Regions from separate parts of the Paenibacillus sp. NPDC057886 genome, predicted to be linked through region 1. Evidence: riboswitches for the same ligand, from Rfam matches in the RefSeq annotation. Region 1 holds a riboswitch; the other holds the start of a gene.
What was found. Region 1 has a riboswitch for glycine ahead of sdaAB (L-serine ammonia-lyase, iron-sulfur-dependent subunit beta). Riboswitches for the same ligand answer to the same signal wherever they lie in the genome.
Positions count from the first base shown of each region.

Region 1 (6,819 bases):
CATCGACCATCTGGATTACCTTGAAGAGTTGGGCATTAACGCCATTTATTTCACACCAATCTTCGAGGCAACGACCAATCATAAATACGATACCGAAGATTATCTGCGAGTAGATCGGCATTTTGGCGATGCAGATACAGTCAAACGGCTTGTTGAACTGTGTCATGCACGCGGAATTCGGGTGCTGCTGGATGCGGTATTCAATCATTCCGGCAAGACGTTCGCGCCGTTTGTCGATGTGCAACAGAACGGGGAGAAGTCCAAATACAAGGACTGGTTCCATGTGCATGAATTCCCGCTGGATGTGAAGGATGGCATTCCTACGTATGAAACATTCGGATTCGAAGCCCACATGCCGAAGCTGAACACGGAAAATCCTGAGGTGAAGGCGTATTTGCTGGAGGTGGCCGAATACTGGATTAAGGAAGTGGGCACCGACGGCTGGCGGCTGGATGTCGCGGATGAAGTGGATAATGCGTTCTGGCGCGACTTCCGCCGTGTGGTTAAGGCTGCGAATCCGGATGCCTATATCTTGGGTGAGGTATGGAATGAATCCTCCTCCTGGCTACAAGGCGATCAGTTCGATGCTTCGATGAACTATCCGTTTACGGAAGCCGTAAATCGCTTTTTTGTAAAAGATGTCATGCACGCTGAGCAATTCGTGAGCTCCATCGGTCGACAGCTGTCCCGCTATCCGCTGCAAGCCAGCGAAGTGGCGTTCAATCTGCTGGACAGCCACGATACACCACGGCTGCTCACCTTATGTGAGGGCGACCAGCGGAAGCTGAAACTGGCCGCGCTGTTCCAATTCAGCTATATGGGTGCACCATGCATCTATTACGGTGACGAAATCGGGCTGGACGGCGATCATGATCCCGGTTGTCGGAAATGTATGGAGTGGGATGAGACGAAGCAGGATCGCGAGCTGTTCACCTATTATCAGAAGCTGATCGCACTTCGTCATGCCCACCCTGCCCTGCGTGCAGAAGGCAGCATTCGATTCCTGCAGGCCCGTGAAGGCGGAAGCCAGCTTGTGATGGAACGACAGGATGATGAGGAGCGTATTCTGATCCTGTTCAATCGTTCGGAAGAAACGGCTATCGTCGAGCTGGAGGTGGGCGCCGGGGAATGGACAGAGTTATTTGGCGAGAATTATCGTACAGCCAAGGAAGAGGGAATCCTGGCCGTTGAGCTGCCCGCATATGGATATGTTGTACTAAGTACAGATATCGCGTAGCTTCTTCATATTGTTGTATCCTTTGCAATTCCAACGCATTGAAAGCAACGCCGAAAAAGCAAAAAAAGCCGATATGCTTCTTCACCAGGAAGAATTCATATCGGCTTTCAAATTATGATGGGAGCTTGGATCATTACCGTTAATGATCCAAGCTCCACGAATTAAATTCAGTTCATGTACGTTCATGGATGTTATGCCTTGGTTTCTGGTTCATTTTCAGCAGGAGACTCAGCTTCAATCTCAGGCTCCGCACGCTTCGCCTTCGGTTTGGCAAGCTTCTCCATCATTTTCCGTCCTGTCGGCGTTTGAGCAAGCCCACCTTGGGCCGTTTCACGGTGCCTGCTCGGCATCGCACTGCCCACTTCCAGCATGACATCAATGACTTCGTCAGACGGAATGGCGCTTCGTACCCCAGCCAGGGCCATGTCGGCCGCAGCCAACGCGGTTACGGCACCCAGTCCGTTACGGACGATGCACGGAATTTCCACGAGGCCTGCGACAGGATCGCAGATAAGGCCCAATGTATTTTTTAACGCGAGGCCAACCGCATGAACCACTTGCTCCGGTGTCCCTCCACGCAGCTCCACCATAGCTCCAGCGGCCATACCGATGGCAGAACCCACTTCAGCCTGACAGCCGCCCTCGGCACCGGAGATAAATGAATTGTTGGCAATGACATAACCGATCGCTCCCGCACAGAACAGACCGTTTACCAGGTGCTCGTCACTCCAGCCAAAACGCTCCTGGGAGCTGATAAACACACCTGGAATGATGCCGCAAGAACCGGCTGTCGGTGTCGCTACGATCCGGCCCATGGAGGCATTCACTTCCGATACACAAAGGGCATATGCCATGGCTAGTGCAGAAGCATCTCCAGAACAAGTCTCACCTTTACGAATGTACTCGGCCATTTTTTTGCCGTCTCCGCCAGTCAAGCCGCTGCGTGATGTCGTATCTTCTGTCAGCCCTTTGTGTACAGCTTCTTTCATCACCTGATAATAATCCGACATCTGCCGCACAACATCCGCTTCCGGGATATTCGTCTCCTGAACCTGCTCTTCGATCATCAGCTCGGCAATGGTTTTGGACTCTGCTGTACAGATGGTACTCAGTTCATGTAGATGTTTAAACCGCATCCGGCTCGACCCCTCTCTTCAAATCAATCACGCGAATGTCCAGCATATGATCCAGCGACCGCAGACGGTTCAGCATCTCAGGATTCGGCACACCATCCATCTCCATTGCTGTCAGCGCTTCACCATCCCGGGCTTTCCGATCCACTTGCATATACCCGATGTTCACCCCTGACGAACTGATTGTCGAGGTTACGGAAGCGAGAACCCCTGCTTTGTCCGAATGTCGCAGCACAAGTGTCGGAAACTCTCCGCTAATCTGTACACGGAAGTCATTCAATGCATGTACCGATACACTGCCACCACCAATAGAAGCACCGATCAGTGAGCATTGACGCTCACCATGCCACAGCTCAATCTTGACCGTATTGGGATGAGGAGCAGGCAGGCCACTTGTGAAAAACTCTACCTCCATACCCGCTTCCTCTGCGTATTGTTCTGCATCCGGTATACGTGGATCATCAGTTACATAATCAAGCAGGCCACCGATCAACGCGAGATCCGTACCATGTCCCTGATACGTGTCGGCGAACGAGCCATACAGAGTTAGCCGGGCGCGTTCAGGCGTGCATCCCAGCCACTGACGGGCAATTCGCCCCAATCGTGCCGCTCCAGCCGTATGTGAACTTGATGGACCTGTCATGGACGGACCAATAATTGAAAAAACGTCTTTAAAACGCATCGCAAACCCTCCATTTATAATCGTCATTTTCATCCAGATGCACACCCATAATGTTCCTTTATTACTGAATGATGACATAAGAAAAGGACAGAAGAAGGCCCTAGGCCCTCTCTCTGTCCTCGATACCTGAGAGTTTCATGATAAGCAGCGCGGCGGATTGATGCATTCCCTGTATTCACAGGTTATGTCACCCTGCACACCGTGCTGCTTGACCATATACCCCTTGGGTGGCGCATGTCGCGCACTCTCCAGAGTTGCGTCCAACGATGGTACATTTACCTGAGAGATTAACCGCTGCGCCGGGTGCGTAGCAGCTTGCTCCTTCGGTGCCCGACAGCTGCCATTGTACTCGGCATGCCCAGGTCTCTCCCGCTCGCTATCATTCGCTGTATGGAACCATTCTGATATGTTGTACCAGAATGATAATTGAAGTTTTTAATACTTTCTCATTAAGATTAATCGACCGGAAGATCAGTGTCAACAAACTTAACGATTTCTTTGTGAATACTTCCTTTTTCCCATTTTATACACAAGATAAACTAACGAACTGTAAACTTTCATCACATGAATGAGTTAATGCGTTTCATTTCGAAAGCGTATACATTATTCGTTTTCTACTGGTCAGTATCTGTGATTAATACTATCTATGTTATGTTCCACAGAACGGTTCGGGTAATCAGGCAACCATTATTCTGTACTAGAATTGCCGTATTTTGCCTGTCACCCCACCATCGCCTTAGGCTTCGCCGGTTCATCGAAAAACCTGCTTCGGGAAGGAAGCATACTCGTCACCCACAATCCAAACGCTGCCAACACCATGATCCCAGATACAACCGTATATACCATACGAAGCGACAAATGTTCTGCCACTACTCCTGCAATCAAAATGGAGGCCACCTGCAGCACACTTAACACCAGTCCAAGTACACTGCTCATTCGCCCCATCAGATCGACAGGGATATTATTTTGGTAAAAGGTAACCAGGCCCGTATTCGCCAGTGCGGAGCACAGACCGAGCAGAATAAAAGCAATCGCCGCCAGCTCAAACGAGAATGAACGGGCGAACAGGAAATAACCCAGCGCGACCAGAAGCACACCGCCACCCATCATGTGACGGATCGGCAAATGTTTGGCGAACAGCCAAACCAGCATGGAGCCTGCCAAATAACCGATCCCGGTGATACTCATTAATGCTCCGTACTGCGATTCAGGCAGGTTCATCACCTGACGGATAAACACCACTTCCTGGGCATCGAGCGACATGCCGACCACCAGAATAATCTGGAACAAGGCATATATTCCGACCACGTAGCCGGACTTCCGGCTGAAGCTCAGTACAGCTCTCCAATCCTGGGCAATCATCCGAGGTGTCAGTCTGCTTCCCGTCCCTATATTCTGTTCTCCAATGCCCAGTTTGGGAAGAAACATTAGAATTAATGCAGAAGCAGCAAAGGAAGCCGCATTGGCATAAATAGCTGCCGCCGGAGATAAATAAATCAGCATCACTCCTGCAACTGCCGGGCCGGTAATAAATGCCCCTGAGCTAATCAGGGCTTGTAGGGAATTGAAACGCTTACGCCGTTCAGCAGGTACCAGCCGGGTAATGTACACCTGAGAGGAGGGGACAAATATAGATGAGGACATGCTGATCAGAAACATCACTGCGTACATCATCCATAAGCTGGACATCAGAGGGAGCGTCGCCACCAACAATGCCCGTAGCATATCGGCCCCAATCATCAGCTGTCGCTGATCATAACGATCAATCAGGCTGCCTGACCAAAACTTAGTGCACACCGAAGCAATCGGCGAGATAATCCATAACCCTGCAACTGCCGCTGGGGACTGTGTCATATTCAATACCATCAGGTTAATCGCCACAATATATATGAAATCACCCAGATTAGATATGCCCACTCCGCTAAGTAGCAATCCGGCATGCTTCCAGCCACCAGACTGACCCTTCGCTGCAACTCTCTTTGCACGAATGTTCTTCATAGCGCTACCCACCCACTAGAAATCACAAATTATAACTCATAGAAAATACTCTCGTTCTGTACATATGGTTTGCAAAATTTGCTGCATATAAGAGGCATTCGCTCTTTCATCCATTCGTATCTGGACTCGTTTTCCATCTGAAATGCGAAATAGCCGAACGTAAAGATCAGCATGAATCCTTCCATTAACCGAATATCACGCTTCGTCAGTGGTCCTGTCTGCTCCGTATAACCCGATAGGAAGACATCCCGTTCCTCCCGATTGAAAATCGTAGCTGCACCTCCGGCATCAAACAGATAGTAGCCATAACCGTATAAACAAAAATCAATCATGGATATGCCCTGATCCGTCACTAACAGATTGCCGCGGGTAATATCCCCGTGAATTACTCCCCATGTCTCAGCATTATGCGGATACGTCTCTAGCTGATCGTTAATGTTCTCAAACGTCTCGCGAATTAGATCGAAATCTTCAGGAGTAAAGATGCCACGTCTAACGCCTTCCTCCAATTGCTCCAACATGACAAGATTCTCTTTGATCGATCCGTAGGCTGGTCGTACTCCTGCTTGTCCCATGGCAGGGCTATTGTTATCGGTATATACCTCTGAGATGATTGCCTGATCAGCATGCTGTTCAACGTCATTCGCCCTCTGTCCGCTTTCAGATTTCTGTAAACCTGCCTGTGGCTTGGAAGCTTCCTTTGGTCGTCGTCCATATTGATGCAATATCTGCAACTGTACGCCCAAATCATGAATCTGTGCTGTTGTCAGACGTTCTCCCTGCTTGATATCCCTGCCTTCAATCCATTCCAGAACGGTACAACAGATCTCTTCTCCTGTTTCGTCCAACCAGACGGTGACCCACTCTTCCGATGTATTGCGTACAGGTGTCTGCACTCGCAATGGGCTAGTAGCCCGTAATTCATGAAGTAGATTCATCTCTGCTTCAAGTGCAGGTCGTGTATGCTGGATGCCCGTCATGCTTGCAAAAGCGGCTTTATGTATACGCAATAGGTACTTCTGTCCGGTTAATTGATCAACCACCTGATACGTTAGATTTTCATTATGTCGGATAAAGGAAATTTCAGGTTTTTCTATGGAATAATGCGAGATAATTTCAGTTGCCATGGTGTCATGGGATATCTTATGGGTAGTTATGATCCACATCTCCTTCTCTTGTCAAATGAAAGGTGGTGCTCACGAATATCGTAGCATGATTGTTTTTATTTTGGCAAACTATTCCATATACGTGATGATGTAAAAAAGCATAACCCCCGAACGACCTCGCCCGGGTGCTATGCTTCCTTCTATCTCTATAAATCTATCTCGATCTCATACTCTATCCAATATAACAGTTAACCGAAACGTCCCATAATATATTCTTGAGTCAGACGATTGTCCGGGTTAGTGAAAATATGCTCCGTATCCCCGTGCTCAATCATGCTTCCCAGATAAAAATAAGCCGTATAATCCGAGATGCGTGCCGCCTGCTGCATATTATGGGTAACAATCACGATCCGCAGCTCCTTCTTGAGCTCCGAGATCAATTCCTCCACCTTACCCGTAGATACCGGGTCAAGGGCAGATGCCGGCTCATCGAGCAGCAAAATCTGCGGATCAACCGACAACGCTCGGGCGATACAGAGCCGCTGCTGTTGTCCACCCGAAAGGGCCAGGGCAGACTCGTTCAGTCTGTCCTTCACCTCGTCCCAGAGCGCAGCGCGGCGCAAGCTTTTTTCCACAATTTCATCCAGTGCCTTCTTGTTCTTG
Region 1 covers NZ_JBHVMZ010000007.1:324,213-331,031, forward strand. Annotated here, with positions in the region: gene ACFVQB_RS24465 (alpha-glycosidase) at 1-1,237, shown strand, start outside; gene sdaAA (L-serine ammonia-lyase, iron-sulfur-dependent, subunit alpha) at 1,429-2,373, opposite strand; gene sdaAB (L-serine ammonia-lyase, iron-sulfur-dependent subunit beta) at 2,363-3,052, opposite strand; glycine riboswitch at 3,164-3,306, opposite strand; glycine riboswitch at 3,311-3,434, opposite strand; gene ACFVQB_RS24480 (MFS transporter) at 3,773-5,050, opposite strand; gene ACFVQB_RS24485 (phosphotransferase enzyme family protein) at 5,080-6,216, opposite strand; gene pstB (phosphate ABC transporter ATP-binding protein PstB) at 6,405-6,819, opposite strand, start outside.

Region 2 (6,819 bases), on a different contig from region 1:
TATCCGAACCAACAGCTGCGCGAAGTGCATCCAGATCTACCAGACCGTCTGCGCGGGAAGGGATTGTTACCGTTTCGAAACCTGCTACGGTTGCACTTGCCGGGTTGGTCCCGTGAGAAGAGTCCGGTACGATAACCTTCGTGCGCTGTTCACCACGACCTTCGTGGTAGGCACGGATCATCATGAGCCCAGTCCATTCGCCATGTGCACCAGCGGCCGGTTGCAGCGTAACGGCGTCCATACCGGTTAGTCCGGCAAGGTCATTTTGCAACGTGTAGAGCAGTTCAAGTGCACCTTGGATGCTGGATTCGTGCTGATATGGATGAATTTTGGCGAACCCGTTGTAACGGGCCACATCCTCATTAATCTTCGGATTATATTTCATCGTACAAGAGCCGAGTGGATAGAATCCGTTATCTACCCCAAAATTACGACGGGACAGGGCAGTGTAGTGGCGAATGACGTCCACTTCAAAAACCTCAGGCAATGCCGCTGCTTCCGACCGAAGCATTTCCCGGGGAATCAGGGAATCGACAGCTTGACGGGGAACGTCGCACTCAGGCAAGGAATACGCCACCCGACCCGGACTGCTGAGTTCAAAAATCAACGATTGCTCCGGTGCTGGAGAGACAGCCTGGTTAGTGACTGTTGTGATGGTTTCAGGTTGGCCCGAAGTAGAGAAAGAGGTTACTGTTTCCGATTGTCCTTGTGCTGATGTCGTCGTTGTCTTTGTTGTCGTTTTCTGAGTCACAGCGATCCCTCCAATACACGTGCGAATTCGTCTATCTCTTCCTTGCTGCGCCGTTCAGTAACCGCAATCAGCATATGTCCGGCGAGCTCAGGATAATCACGTCCAAGCTCATAGCCACCAATGAAACCTGCATCGAGCAATTTCAGTTGCAGTGATTCCACATTTATTCCTTCAGGCAGTTGGATAACAAACTCATTGAAAGTTGGTGCGGTAAACGTAAGAGAGACCCCTCGAATAGCGGTAAGCGTGTTAAGGGCATAATGGCTCTTTTGCAAATTCAAATCAGCGACGTCAATCATACCTTGTTTACCCATGATGGACATATAAACAGAGGCGCTCAGTGCGAGCAAAGCCTGATTGGAACAGATGTTGGACGTCGCCTTTTCACGGCGGATATGCTGTTCCCGTGCTTGCAGCGTGAGTACAAAACCACGCTTGCCGTTGCGGTCCGTTGTCTGGCCTACAATTCGGCCAGGAATCCGGCGCATATGAGCCTGGGATACGGCGAAGTATCCGCATGTTGGACCGCCGAGTGAAGCGGCGATACCAAGGGGCTGTGCGTCGCCAACGACGATGTCAGCACCCAGCTTGCCTGGGGCTTCCAGCAGACCCAGCGATAGCGGGTTGGCGCTGACTACGAGCAGACTTTTATGCGAATGCGCAAGATCTGCGGCCTGTTTTACATTTTCCACGGCGCCGAAGAAGTTCGGGCTTTGGATCATGACGGCTGCGGTGTCATCGGACACGGCGGCTTGCAGGGCATCCCAGTCTGTTACACCATTTTGATATCCAATCTCAACAATCTCCAAATTGAGGCCATGTGCATAAGCTTGCAATACCTGACGGGATTCAGGGTGCACGGTACGTGACACAATCAGCTGTTTGCGGCGGGTTGCCGCTGCGGCCAGATTGCCTGCTTCCGCGAATGCAGTCGCACCATCGTACATGCTGGCATTGGCTACAGCCATGCCTGTTAACTCACAGATGTAGGATTGAAACTCGAAAATCGCCTGCAATTCTCCCTGGCTGATCTCGGGTTGATAAGGTGTATAGGCGGTATAGAACTCGGAACGGGAGATGACATGATTAATGACGGAAGGAACGTGGTGATCATAAATGCCTGCACCCAGGAAACTGGCGTGTGTCTCGAAGTTGGCATTCGCTCCCGCTTGCTTCGACATATGACGTGTCAGTGCATATTCATCGAGTTTGGAGGAAACAGGCAGTTCACCCTGATAGCGAATCTCCTGTGGAATGTCATGGAACAGATCCTCAATCGTTTCCACACCGATGGTTGCCAGCATGGCACTCTGATCCTGCTCGGTCATGGGAATGTAGCGATGCTTGCTCATGCTTGATCAGCTCCTTGAGTAGGTGTCTTTGGCGCACGTGTCCGTTTATGAAAAGGGGTTTTTACGACCTCGGCTTTCAGTTTCTTGCCACGAATCTCAATCTCCAGCGGGGTACCCAGCGCAGCATATTTGCTGTCAATCAGGGCCAGCCCCAGATTGCGTTTCAGCGTAGGGGATTGGGTGCCTGTGGTCACTTCACCAATCTGAACACCTTCGGCGTAAATCGGATAATGGGGGCGGGGAATACCGCGCTCGAGCACTTCGATGCCGACCAGCTTGCGGGCAGGCCCATCATTTTTTTGCTGCAACAAGGCTTCATGTCCGATAAACGGCCCGGCATTTAGCTTCACAAACATGCCAACGCCAGCCTCCAGCGGTGAGATGGTTGCAGACAATTCCTGTCCATACAGGGGCAGCTTGGCTTCAAAGCGCAGCGTATCCCGGGCACCCAGTCCTGTCGGAACGAGTCCGTGACCTTCTCCCGCTTGCATCAATCCGTTCCAGACCGCAGCAGCTTGTTCCGCAGGAACATAGAGTTCAAAGCCATCTTCACCTGTATATCCGGTGCGGGATAACAGCAATGTAACGCCACAGACCGTCGCATTTGCCACAAAGCGGAAAGGCTCAATCGAAGACACATCAGTGTCTGTCACCGTTCCGAGAATATCCACTGCCAGCGGACCTTGCAGAGCAAGCAGCGCCGTTTGATCCGAATCATTGGTCATCGTTACGCCTGGCGTCATGTGCTGTTGCAGCCATGCCCAGTCCTTGTCGATGTTGGAGGCATTAACCACCAGCATATAATGCTGGTCTTTCAGTTTATAGATCAGCAGATCATCGACCACGCCGCCATCCGGATAACACATTAACGTGTATTGGGCCTGACCGGGAACGAGTGTTGTTACATCATTGGTGGTCATGTGCTGTAAAAAAGCTTCTGCGTGTTCACCTTGTACAGTGAATTCGCCCATGTGGGATACATCAAATAATCCGGCACGTTCTCGCACCGCTTCATGCTCTTTCTGAATTCCGCTGAATTGTACCGGGAGCTCCCAGCCACCAAAATCAATGCATCGTACGCCTTCATATTGCTGATAGAGTGGAAAGAGTGGGGTTCTAAGCAAATCGGACATCCAATCACCTCGTCATGGGCCGTCAACCGGCCGAGTGTATAACCATGGATCAATGAATCTGGGATCATATTTTATGATAAAAGTAAGGTAAGGACGCTATAGGCTGCGCCGCTCTATAACCTGTTTTCGTTTTTTTGGGAAAAAGGAAAAGGACAGGCCAAAGAACCGGCATGCCAGAAGCACGCTGTATTCTTAGGCTCTGTCCTTGGTACCTGAGAGTTACCCCGCCGCCTGATGCAGCAGGTTTCCCCTTGGGTGATCATAACGCCCACACAGGGCGAATAGATGCTCTCCAGAGTTGCGTCCCGTAAAAGTCCTTTTGCCTGAGAGATTCACCTCCGCTTGTCGGTGGCTTACTCCTTCGGCGTTACCGCATGTACACCCTGATTCGGGTGTCAAGGGTAATCTCTCCCTTTACATTCATCCGCGGGTATTGCATAGACCAATAAACACATTTACTACTCTCATTAAAGCCTGAATCGACTATTGATGTCAAGAACGATATCATAGAAAACAATAAAAAATCCGAATGAAATTTTTAATTAATATCATAATGTTCGTCTATTTATAAAGAGCGCGCTTACTTTTCTAATATTCCCCATTATATGTAGGGAGAGTCCAAATGAGTTACAGGCATATAAGGAAGAAAATCAAATAAATTGTAAGGTATCTTGACATTTGATTCAAAAATATCATACGCTATGTTCTGGGAAAAAGGTTTAGGTCAAAGAAACGCATGCACTCATTAATGAAAAGCGAGGCGGATATCGATGAGCGAATTGAAAAGTGATTTCCTGTACAGTGAAGAGCACGAATGGGTGCAGACCGTAGGGGAGGATACCGTACGTATTGGCATTACCGAGTTCGCACAGCATCAGCTGGGTGACATTGTGTTTGTGGAATTGCCTGACCTGGAATCGGATGTAAAAGCGGAAGATAGTATTGGAACGATTGAATCCGTCAAAACCGTTTCGGATCTGTTTTCTCCTGTCAGTGGAACGATTATTGCTGTAAATGATGCATTGCAGGATTCTCCGGAGCTGGTTAACAACTCTCCATATGACGAAGGCTGGATGATCGAGATTCGTGTTGAGGGCGACCTGACAGCAGCACTGTCCACGTTGATGAATGCGGATGCGTATCGTCAACATACGGAATAATATTAATGTTCGATTCTCTGGCTAACAGGGAGTTTCAGCTTGATGTAAAAGTTCGTTTAACGAAAAAAAATGAATGGATTGATTATAGATCCGGATAGTGATACTGCTCATTCGGAGAATGCTTAGGCGCAATGGCCTCATCTGACACAGGATGAGCAATTGCGCCTTTTGTCGTTGTTAACGGATAAATCGGACGGGATGATTATCACTCTAACGTGTTTCATCATCATCCCTAAATGAGTTGGAAACAGATTGTCAAAATAGAATAAATTCACAATTTTATTTGTCATTAAAATGGTGCAATTCGTGGGAATGATACATGAAAGGGAATAACAGGTTCCGATGCATATACAGGTTTAAATATGGAAGAATCCTTTAAATTTAAATCTTGTCATCAACGTTCATGACGGAAGTAGGTTTTCATTTCGTTGTAGAAGATACCGTTTTCATTTACGATATGGTTGTAAATTAAGATTTATTGCAGAGTTGTACCTTCGTTCGTCTGGATCATTGTAGTCCAAATTCAGGGGAATAAAGGTTTAATATGTTGAGGAGGTTTTCAATATGAGTTCAGTGGACGCAAAGTCCGAAAAAAGCGGAGGAATACGGGTCGGCGTTCAGAAGTTTGGACGTTTCCTAAGCGGTATGGTTATGCCGAATATGGGTGCATTTATCGCCTGGGGTTTGATTACGGCATTGTTCATTCCAAAAGGATGGTTCCCTAACGCAGATTTTGCATTGCTGGTTGATCCAATGATCAAATATTTGCTACCTTTGCTTATCGGTTACACAGGCGGTACCATGGTACACGGCCAACGTGGTGGTGTAGTCGGCGCAATCATGACCATCGGGGTTATTGTCGGCAGTGACATTCCAATGTTTCTTGGCGCCATGATTGCCGGTCCATTGGGAGCCTGGGTCATTAAGAAATTTGACAAGGCTGTCGATGGCAAAATCAAATCAGGGTTTGAGATGCTGGTTAACAACTTTTCCGCTGGTATTATTGGTGGGATTTTGGCCCTTCTAGCCCTTAAAGGCATCGGGCCTTTTGTTGAAGCAATTAGCAAGGTGTTATCGGCCGGGGTAGAAACGTTGATGAATGCTGGTCTTCTCCCACTGGTCAATCTGATCATTGAGCCAGGAAAAGTATTGTTCCTGAACAATGCCATCAACCATGGGATCCTGACACCGATTGGTACGGATCAAGCAAGAGAACTGGGTCAATCCGTATTATTCATGCTTGAATCCAATCCAGGACCTGGACTCGGCATTTTGCTGGCATACTGCTTCTTCGGTCGGGGATCAGCCAAATCTTCCGCTCCAGGTGCAGTAATCATCCATTTCTTTGGCGGGATTCATGAGATTTATTTCCCTTACATTCTGATGAGACCGATACTGATTCTGGCTGCGATGGCTGGTGGCGTAGCGGGTACATTGACTTTCATGCTGACAGGAGCTGGTTTGGTTTCAGCACCGTCACCGGGAAGTATCATTGCCTACTCGTTGTTAACACCTAAGGGTGGATATCTTGGCATGTTTGCAGGGGTAGCCGTAGCTGCGATCATCTCCTTCCTTGTGGCGTCTGTGCTGCTCAAAACAGGCAAACAGAAGGATGACGAAGATCTGGATAGTGCTTCCAACCGTATGAAGGATATGAAAAATCAGGGCAAAACGGGCAACCTCACCGTTGATAAAGATAATCGGGAAGCTGACCGTGCGGCTGATATTGCTTCTTCGGCAGTAAAAACGGATATCAATAAAATAGTATTCTCCTGTGATGCAGGTATGGGTTCAAGTGCCATGGGGGCCTCGATACTGCGGAAGAAAATGAAGGCAGCTGGTGTGGATGTCGCTGTAACTAACACGGCGATCAGTGAGATTCCACAAGATGCCGACATCGTCATCACACAGAAAACATTGACAGACCGGGCCAAATCCGTGGCTCCAAATGCAGAACATATTTCCATCGATAACTTCCTGAAGAGTCCTGAATATGAGGCACTGGTGGAGCGCCTCAAATCTGACTCCTGATGAGTAATATTACAAGGAGACAGCGTGAGATCGTGGAGTTCCTGCTGGAGCATCCGCATGAGGTAACTGCTGGCGATATAGCTGTTGCGGTCAAAGTAAGCACTCGCACCGTACATCGGGAGTTGCAGATGATTGAACAATGGCTTGAGCCCCTTGGCATGAGATTGGAAAAAAAATCGGGAACCGGGGTTCGAATTGATCCCGGTTCCGATGATTTGGCCGTATTGCGCCAACAACTTGAGCTTAACGAATATGTGGAGTTTACGCCCGAAGAGCGTAAACTCTTCATGCTTTGTATTTTGCTGGATGAATCCGAGCCTGTGAAGCTGCTTGCCCTGGCCTCAGATCTGAAGGTTACCGTATCTACGGCAAGCAACGATCTGGACGATCTG
Region 2 covers NZ_JBHVMZ010000010.1:89,794-96,612, forward strand. Annotated here, with positions in the region: gene gcvPB (aminomethyl-transferring glycine dehydrogenase subunit GcvPB) at 1-655, opposite strand, end outside; gene gcvPA (aminomethyl-transferring glycine dehydrogenase subunit GcvPA) at 748-2,103, opposite strand; gene gcvT (glycine cleavage system aminomethyltransferase GcvT) at 2,100-3,236, opposite strand; glycine riboswitch at 3,434-3,534, opposite strand; glycine riboswitch at 3,538-3,660, opposite strand; gene gcvH (glycine cleavage system protein GcvH) at 4,007-4,396, shown strand; gene ACFVQB_RS28340 (PTS mannitol transporter subunit IIBC) at 4,961-6,427, shown strand; gene ACFVQB_RS28345 (BglG family transcription antiterminator) at 6,427-6,819, shown strand, end outside.
Region 2: another riboswitch for glycine. It lies ahead of gcvT (glycine cleavage system aminomethyltransferase GcvT); the one in region 1 lies ahead of sdaAB (L-serine ammonia-lyase, iron-sulfur-dependent subunit beta).